DNA from 2 places in the Pseudomonas helleri genome. Region 1 is predicted to be linked to the other one. Evidence: predicted binding sites of a transcription regulator. Region 1 holds the regulator's gene; the other holds the start of a gene.

What was found. Region 1 encodes sigma-54, which starts transcription at its own class of promoters, with help from an activator protein. Its sites were predicted from a motif close to ANTGGCATNNANNTTGCTNT; they were not measured.
Region 2: a site for sigma-54 is predicted at 2,150-2,169, ahead of fliD (flagellar filament capping protein FliD). Genes of this name have one in related genera too.

The regions. Positions count from the first base shown of each region.
Region 1 is NZ_CP174501.1:4,559,159-4,563,335, forward strand. Features, by position in the region: gene lptA (lipopolysaccharide transport periplasmic protein LptA) at 1-542, shown strand, start outside; gene lptC (LPS export ABC transporter periplasmic protein LptC) at 1-10, shown strand, start outside; gene lptB (LPS export ABC transporter ATP-binding protein) at 542-1,267, shown strand; gene ACJJU9_RS20570 (RNA polymerase factor sigma-54) at 1,492-2,988, shown strand; gene hpf (ribosome hibernation-promoting factor, HPF/YfiA family) at 3,064-3,372, shown strand; gene ptsN (PTS IIA-like nitrogen regulatory protein PtsN) at 3,385-3,849, shown strand; gene rapZ (RNase adapter RapZ) at 3,852-4,177, shown strand, end outside.
Region 2 is NZ_CP174501.1:3,605,826-3,610,002, reverse strand. Features, by position in the region: gene ACJJU9_RS16240 (ketoacyl-ACP synthase III) at 1-1, shown strand, start outside; gene ACJJU9_RS16235 (flagellin) at 292-2,079, shown strand; gene fliD (flagellar filament capping protein FliD) at 2,237-3,601, shown strand; gene fliS (flagellar export chaperone FliS) at 3,697-4,092, shown strand; gene ACJJU9_RS16220 (hypothetical protein) at 4,111-4,177, shown strand, end outside.

The sequences.
Region 1 (4,177 bases):
GTCTCGTTAAAACCCTCCCTTTATTGCTCAGCCTGAGCGCAGCACTGGGAAGCGCGAGCGCCTGGGCTCTGCCGGATGACAACAAGCAGCCTATCCGTATCCAGGCCGACGAAGCCCAACTGGATGACAAGCAAGGCGTTGCGACTTACAAGGGCGATGTGATCATCACCCAAGGGTCCATGAAAATTACCGGTAACACCGTCACCCTTACCCGCACCGCAGCGGGCGATATTGACGTGGTGACCTCGGTCGGCAATCTGGCGTATTTCGAACAACTGCAAAAAGTCGGTGATCCGAAACCGGTTCAGGCGTACGCCGTGACGATTCAATATCACGCGCCGCAAAACCGCATCGTGCTGATCGACAAGGCTAAAGTCATCAACGAAGGCAACACGACCGAAGGCGAGAAGATCGTCTACGACACCGTGAAGCAAGTCGCCAATGCCGGCCGGGCCAATGGCACGAACGTCACTGCGCCTCGTCCACGCATTGACATGGTGATCCAGCCAAAGAGTAAAACCGACCAGCAGAAGGCCCAGTAATGGCAACCCTGAAAGCCCAGCATCTGGCTAAAAGCTACAAGAGTCGCCAAGTGGTACGCGATGTCAGCCTGTCGATCGACAGCGGGCAGATCGTCGGATTGCTCGGGCCTAACGGCGCGGGTAAAACCACCTGCTTCTACATGATCGTCGGCCTGGTACAAGCCGATCAGGGCCGTGTACTGATTGACGATCTGGACGTCAGCCACCAGCCCATGCACGGTCGCGCACGCGCCGGTATCGGCTACCTGCCGCAAGAAGCGTCGATCTTCCGCAAGTTGTCGGTCGCCGATAACATCATGGCGATTCTTGAGACACGCAAGGAGCTCGACAAGGCTGGCCGCCGTAAAGAGCTGGAAAGCCTGCTGCAGGAGTTCCATATCAATCACATTCGCGACAACCTCGGCATGAGCCTGTCCGGCGGTGAGCGTCGCCGTGTTGAAATCGCCCGCGCCCTGGCGACCAACCCCAAGTTCATCCTGCTCGATGAACCTTTTGCAGGCGTTGACCCCATCTCGGTGGGCGATATCAAGCAAATCATTCACCACCTCAAGGCCAAAGGCATTGGCGTGCTGATCACCGACCACAACGTCCGTGAAACGCTCGACATTTGCGAAACAGCCTACATCGTCAACGACGGTCAATTGATCGCTGAAGGCGATGCTGAAACAATTCTCGCCAACAAGTTGGTGCGAGAAGTGTATCTGGGCCACGAGTTCCGCCTCTAAAGCTGTACCCTGAGCGCCATTTGAAGCATCAGGCAACCGCCCATGCTGCCAAATCCTTCAAGTGGCGCCCTCCCGCAAATACCCGCCCTAGCACAAACTTATTAAAAATGCCCCCTAGGCAAACGCCCCGCTTTCAGGCATATAATTTGCTTAAGTTTGGCGCTCACGCGCCCTGTAGTGGATGGCGCCATGCGCGCCGGCGAATAAGGTGTTAAGCCCCTGCCATGAAACCATCGCTAGTCTTGAGAATGGGCCAGCAGCTGACGATGACGCCTCAGTTGCAACAGGCCATCCGTTTGCTCCAACTGTCGACCCTGGACCTTCAGCAGGAAATCCAGGAGGCCCTGGAATCCAATCCGATGCTCGAACGCCAGGAAGAAGGCGACGACTTCGACAACTCGGACCCTCTGGCTGACAACATCGAGCAAAAACCCAATAGCGATATTCAGGAGCCTTCCTACCAGCAAGAGTCCGCCCCTACCGTGGACAACCTGGAAGACGGCGACTGGAGCGAGCGTATTCCCAACGAACTGCCGGTCGACACAGCCTGGGAAGACATCTACCAGACCAGCGCCAGCAGCCTGCCCAGCAGCGATGATGACGAGTGGGACTTCACCACCCGCACCTCGGCCGGTGAGAGCCTGCAAAGCCATCTGTTGTGGCAATTGAACCTGGCACCGATGTCGGACACCGATCGCCTGATCGCCGTGACACTTATCGACTGCATCAACAACCAGGGCTACCTCGACGAAACACTCGAAGAGATTCTGGAAGCCTTTGACCCGGAACTCGATATCGAACTCGACGAGATCGAAGCCGTCCTGCACCGCATTCAACAATTTGAGCCAGCCGGCATTGGCGCCCGCAACCTGGGCGAGTGCTTGCTGCTGCAACTGCGCCAGTTGCCCGCCAAGACGCCCTGGATCAACGAAGCCAAGCGTCTGGTCACCGACTACATCGACTTGCTGGGCGCGCGTGACTACAGCCAGCTGATGCGGCGCATGAAGCTCAAAGAAGACGAGCTGCGCCAGGTCATTGAACTGGTGCAAAGCCTCAACCCGCGTCCGGGTTCGCAGATCGAGTCCAGCGAAGCGGAATACGTGGTTCCTGACGTCATCGTTCGTAAGGATAACGACCGCTGGCTGGTCGAGCTGAACCAGGAGTCGGTGCCACGCCTGCGGGTCAACCCGCAATACGCAGGCTTCGTGCGCCGTGCCGACACCAGCGCCGACAACACCTTCATGCGCAACCAGTTGCAAGAAGCCCGCTGGTTTATCAAAAGCCTGCAGAGCCGCAATGAAACGCTGATGAAAGTGGCGACCCAAATCGTCGAGCATCAGCGTGGCTTTCTGGAATATGGCGATGAGGCCATGAAGCCGCTGGTACTGCATGACATCGCAGAAGCTGTCGGCATGCACGAATCAACGATTTCGCGCGTCACCACACAAAAATTCATGCATACCCCGCGCGGTATTTATGAATTGAAGTACTTTTTTTCCAGCCACGTCAGCACCTCGGAAGGCGGTGAATGCTCGTCCACCGCGATCCGCGCGATCATCAAAAAACTGGTCGCCGCTGAAAATCAGAAAAAGCCGTTGAGTGACAGCAAGATCGCTGGTTTACTGGAGGCACAAGGTATTCAGGTGGCCCGTCGGACCGTCGCCAAGTACCGCGAATCCCTTGGGATTGCGCCTTCGAGCGAACGCAAGCGTTTGATGTAAGTACGGGTCACAGCGTTTCAGTGGCAGGCGCTTCGGCCTGTCACTTTATGCAATGGCAACAGAAGGAGAAACTGTATGCAAGTCAACATCAGTGGACAACATCTGGAAGTCACCCAAGCGCTGCGCGACTCGATCAATGACAAACTCGCACGTCTGGAACGTCACTACGACAAAATCACCAACGTGCAGGTGATCCTCTCTGTTGAAAAGCTTCAACAGAAAATCGAAGCCACTCTCAATATTCCCGGCGGAGAAGTTGTCGGCAACGCGGTCAATGAAGACATGTACGCCGCCATCGACAGCCTCTACGAGAAGCTTGATCGCCAACTGAAAAAGCATAAGGAAAAGACTCAAAGCCTGCTCCAGGGCGCAACGGGTCGTTAATACTCCATCACCATGATTCGACTTGAAACTATCCTGACCCCCGGCCGTTCCGTTGTGAACGCGCCGGGCGGCAGTAAAAAGCGCGCACTCGAACAAGTTGCCAACCTGATCAGCCGGGAAGTACCTGATCTGGACGCGCAAAAAGTGTTTGAGGCGCTGATCGCCCGTGAAAAACTGGGTTCCACCGGTTTTGGTAACGGCATCGCAATACCTCATTGCCGTCTGGCTGGCTGCGAGTCGCCCATCAGCGCCTTGCTGCACCTGGACGCCCCCATAGATTTCGACGCCATCGATGGCGCACCGGTCGACCTTTTGTTCGTTTTGCTGGTGCCACAAGCGGCTACCGATGCGCACCTGGAACTGCTCCGGCAGATCGCCAGCATGCTCGACCGCAAAGACGTGCGTGATAGATTGCGCAGCGCACCCAGCAACGAAGCGTTGTATCAGGTTGTTCTGGACGTACAGAACGGTCATTAATCATGCGCTTAGTCATTGTCAGCGGACGCTCCGGCTCCGGAAAAAGTACAGCCCTCGCGGTCCTCGAAGACAACGGTTTTTATTGCATCGACAACCTGCCGGCCGGCTTGCTGCCTGAGCTGGCGGAACGCGCACTGATCCACACAGAATTACCGCAACCGCTGGTCGCCGTCTCGATTGATGCGCGTAACCTGCCGAGTCACCTGTCGCGCTTTCCGCAATTGCTTGAGGAAGTGCGCAACCGGCATATCCAGTGCGATGTCCTGTATCTGGATGCCGATGAAGAAACCCTGCTCAAGCGCTTCTCGGAAACCCGTCGTCGGCACCC
Region 2 (4,177 bases), 950 kb from region 1:
AACACGCGCTAGACACAACAATCGACCCCGCTGTAGGAGCGAGCTTGCCTCGCGATCTTTTAGAAGATCAAAAGATCGCGAGGCAAGCTCGCTCCTACACGATCAGATTTTGCCAGGGGACAACGCGCAACCCCTTGAAACACAAGGCATGAAACCCCGCCTGTAAAAAAAATCAAAAAAGCCCTCAAGCATCCTGCCATCACGACGATAACTATTACGAAGGTTCTCTAGGCCACACCCGGCGGTTGCCAGGGCCGGAAGCCGCAGTATTTATCTAATGAGGATTTCGTCATGGCTTTATCCGTAAACACCAACGTCACGTCCCAGACCGTTCAGAAGAACCTGAACAAAGCCGGTGATGCGCTGAGCACCTCGATGACCCGTCTGTCTTCCGGCCTGAAAATCAACAGCGCCAAAGACGACGCCGCTGGCCTGCAGATGGCCAACCGTCTGACCTCGCAGACCAAAGGCATGACCGTTGCCATCGCCAACGCCAACAACGGTACGTCGATCGCACAGACTGCTGAAGGCGCGATGCAAGAGTCGACCAACATTCTGCAGCGTCTGCGTGAACTGGCTCTGCAGGCGGCGAACGGTGACAAAAGCGACGCTGACCGTTCGGCCCTGCAACAAGAATTTACAGCGAAAACCGGTGAACTGACCCGTATCGCCCAAACCACCACCTTCGGTGGTCGTAATCTGCTGGACGGCTCGTTCCAGAACCAGGCCTTCCAGGTAGGTGCTGATGCCAACCAGACCATTTCGTTTGGCATGAGCGATATCAGTGCTACTGCGTTGAAAGGTTCTTACAGTGAAGCGAGCACCAGCGGTACTGCGTTGAAGGGGTTGAGCGCAACTACAGTTGGTACTGTGTTGAGCATAAAAACTGAGGTCACCGCGGTCGCTTCTCCAAAGGCCACTACTGCGACAGATAAAATTAAGATTAATGGTGAAGAAATTTCATTTGATGATGCCGAAGCCGGCACCGCCGCTGCTGATGCGGCAGTGACAGCCATTAATGGTAAAACGGATAAAACCGGTGTCACTGCCAGCGTTGCTGAGGGCAAGTTGGTTCTAACGTCCAAGAGTGCCATTAAGCTCGAGGCAGTGATCGATCCTGCAGTTAAGGCTCAGGATGCAGTTGGAACTGAAGGTGAGGAAGGCTACATTCCAGCAGTTGCAGGAAAAGCTGCCGGTGATAACGCAGGCTTGGCAAATCTTGGTCTGGATACAGCAACTACTGCTCAAGTGCAGCCAGCATTAACAACCAAGATGGCCACAGATGGAAGTGTTACTGTAAATGGCAAGGAGGTTACATGGGACACAACCAAGACAATGGACGATGTCTTGAAAAGTTTGGCGACCCAAGCAGGTGATGGCGCCAAGGCTACGTTTGAAAATGGGCGGGTATCTTTAACCACCAATGATGGCAAAGATATCAAGCTGGCTAACACTAAGGGTGGTTCCTTGGATCAGTTGGGCCTCTCGGCGGGTACATCTCAAGCGAAATTGTCTGCTGATACCTCGATTGAGCTTAACGGTGTTGAGGTCAAGTTCAAGAAGGGCGATTCTACGGACACTATCGTTTCGTCGATTAACAGCGCCAGCACTGGCGTAACGGCTAGCAAGAATGATGACGGTACTTTGAAGTTGTTCTCCACCAAGGACATTTCTATCAAGGATGGTGCTTCAGGTTCAGGTTTGAAGGCGCTGGGGCTTACAGGCGCCTCTACAGATCCGGCCACGAAAGCCACTACCGTCGAAACCACCGTCGCCGACCTGAGTATTCTGACAGCCGCTGACTCTCAGCGTACCGTGCAGGCACTGGCTGATGCGATCCAGCAGATCGACACTCAGCGTTCGGCACTGGGCGCGGTGCAAAACCGTTTCACCAGCACTGTGTCCAACCTGCAGAGCATTTCCGAGAACTCGAACGCGGCACTGGGTCGTGTTCAGGACACCGACTTCGCCTCCGAAGCCGCTGAGTTGACCAAGCAACAAACCCTGCAACAGGCGTCCACCGCGATCCTGTCTCAGGCGAACCAACTGCCGTCCGCTGTGATGAAGCTGCTTCAGTAAACATCGCGTTCGGTTGAACACAAGGGGGCGCGTTTACGTGCCCTTTTGTTTTTTGGTGTGCTGTAGCGCAGGTGGCATGAATTGTGATGATTTCTGCTGCCCAGGCTCTTCTCGCCAATAAAATGGCAGCCGCCGAAACCGAATAAGGAGAATACAGATGGCCAGTTCAACCATTACCGGTGTCGGCTCGGGTTTCGATACAGTCGGTATCGTCAAGGCTTTGGTGGACGCCGAAAAAGCCCCCAAGCAGAGCCAGATCACCAAGCTGCAAACCAGTACCACCACGCAGTTGTCTGCTGTGGGTAGTATCAAAGTAGCGCTCGAAAGTTATCGCACCGCGATTGACAAGCTCAACAGCGTGTCCAGTTTCAACGGACTCGTGGCCTCGTCGTCTGACGAGAAAATTTCCAAGGTCACCATTGATGACAAGGCGTCGGCTGGCAAATACGCGCTTGACGTCACGCAATTGGCGACCGCCTCCAAAGTTACCAGCAAGGTTTTTGAGGGCGGCAGTTCTGCCGTGGTCAATGCGGGAAACGAAGCTACGACGCTGACCATTTCGCAGTCTGACAACGATTACAACGTCAGTATCCCGGCTGGCGCAACGATGCAGCAGACCCGCGAAGCTATTAACACGCAATTGCAATCTAAGGGCATCAGCGCCAACGTGTTGACCGATGCCAATGGCTCGCGGCTGGTCATCAGTTCGCAGACCACCGGTAAGGGCACGGATATCACCCTGAGCGGTGACTCTGAGTTGTCCAGCGGCTTTGACGCCGGTAAAGCTCCGGCGAATGCCCAGTACACCATCGACGGTATTGCGATGGAGTCCTCAAGCAATAAGATCACCTCGGCCATCAGCGGTGTGACCTTGGAATTGATCGACACCAAGGCGTCCACCATCACTGTGGCGTCCAATACCGATACGCTGAAAACCTCGGTGCAGTCGTTTGTCACGGCCTATAACACGTTGCTGACCAGTATCAATACGCAAACCAAAGTGACGGCCACCGGCGATGCATCGACCACTACGTCAGGGGCTCTGACGGGTGATGCTTCGATGCGCCAACTGGTCAGCAGTCTGCGCAGTGAGTTGTTGCAAAACACCAGTGGTTCAAGCGTTGGTAACTTGTCTCAAATGGGGATCGGCACCGATGCCAAAACCGGGCTGTTAAGCCTGGATGACACCAAGTGGAACGCCGCCGTGGCGACCAAGAATGGCGCGACTGAAATTGCCAAGGTGTTTACTGGCGACACCGGTTTGATCTCTCGCATGGATAAAGCCACTAGCAGTTATGTGGGGACCACGGGCCTGCTGGCCACTCGCGCTGCAGACTTGAACACCAAGTTGACGGGGTTGACTACGCAGCAAGCCGATCTGGATCGGCGCATGGATGCGCTCAAGTCTTCCCTGACCGCCAAATACACGGCGATGGATGGCCTGATTGCGAAGATCAACGCCAGCAGCTCCAGCATCATGACCACGCTCAATTCGCTGAATAACCCGAAGTCGAATAACTGATTTCCGGGCATCTGGTGCGGCTTGAGCGCTAAAGCTTTGAGCCCCGGCGCCGACATAAGAAGTAAGACTTAGCCCATTTGTGATGAGGTAGAAACATGAACCCGATGCGCGCCCTTCGTCAGTATCAGAAGGTCAATTCCCACGCTCAAATCTCCGAAGCCAGCCCTCATCGCTTGATTCAAATGCTGATGGAAGGCGGTCTGGATCGCATGGCCCAGGCCAAAGGTGCGTTGAGCCGTGGTGATATCCCGCAGAAGGCACTGTTGCTGACCAAAGCCGTCGACATTATTGGCGGTTTGCGTCAGGGCCTGGATGCTGACAAGACCGACGACAAGGCGGCGCTGCAGCAACTCGATGACCTGTACGAATACATGGCTGTGCGTCTGACCCAGGCCAATATCAAAAACGATTCTGAAATCATCGACGAAGTCGCGCGCCTGCTGATCACGGTGAAAAGCGGCTGGGACGAGATCGCCCCGCAATCAATCTAATGGCCTGAGGAGTGCGTCATGAGCCAACTGCAACGAATTCAAGAAACCCGCGACGCGCTGATCGATGCCCTGGCGGCGCGCAATT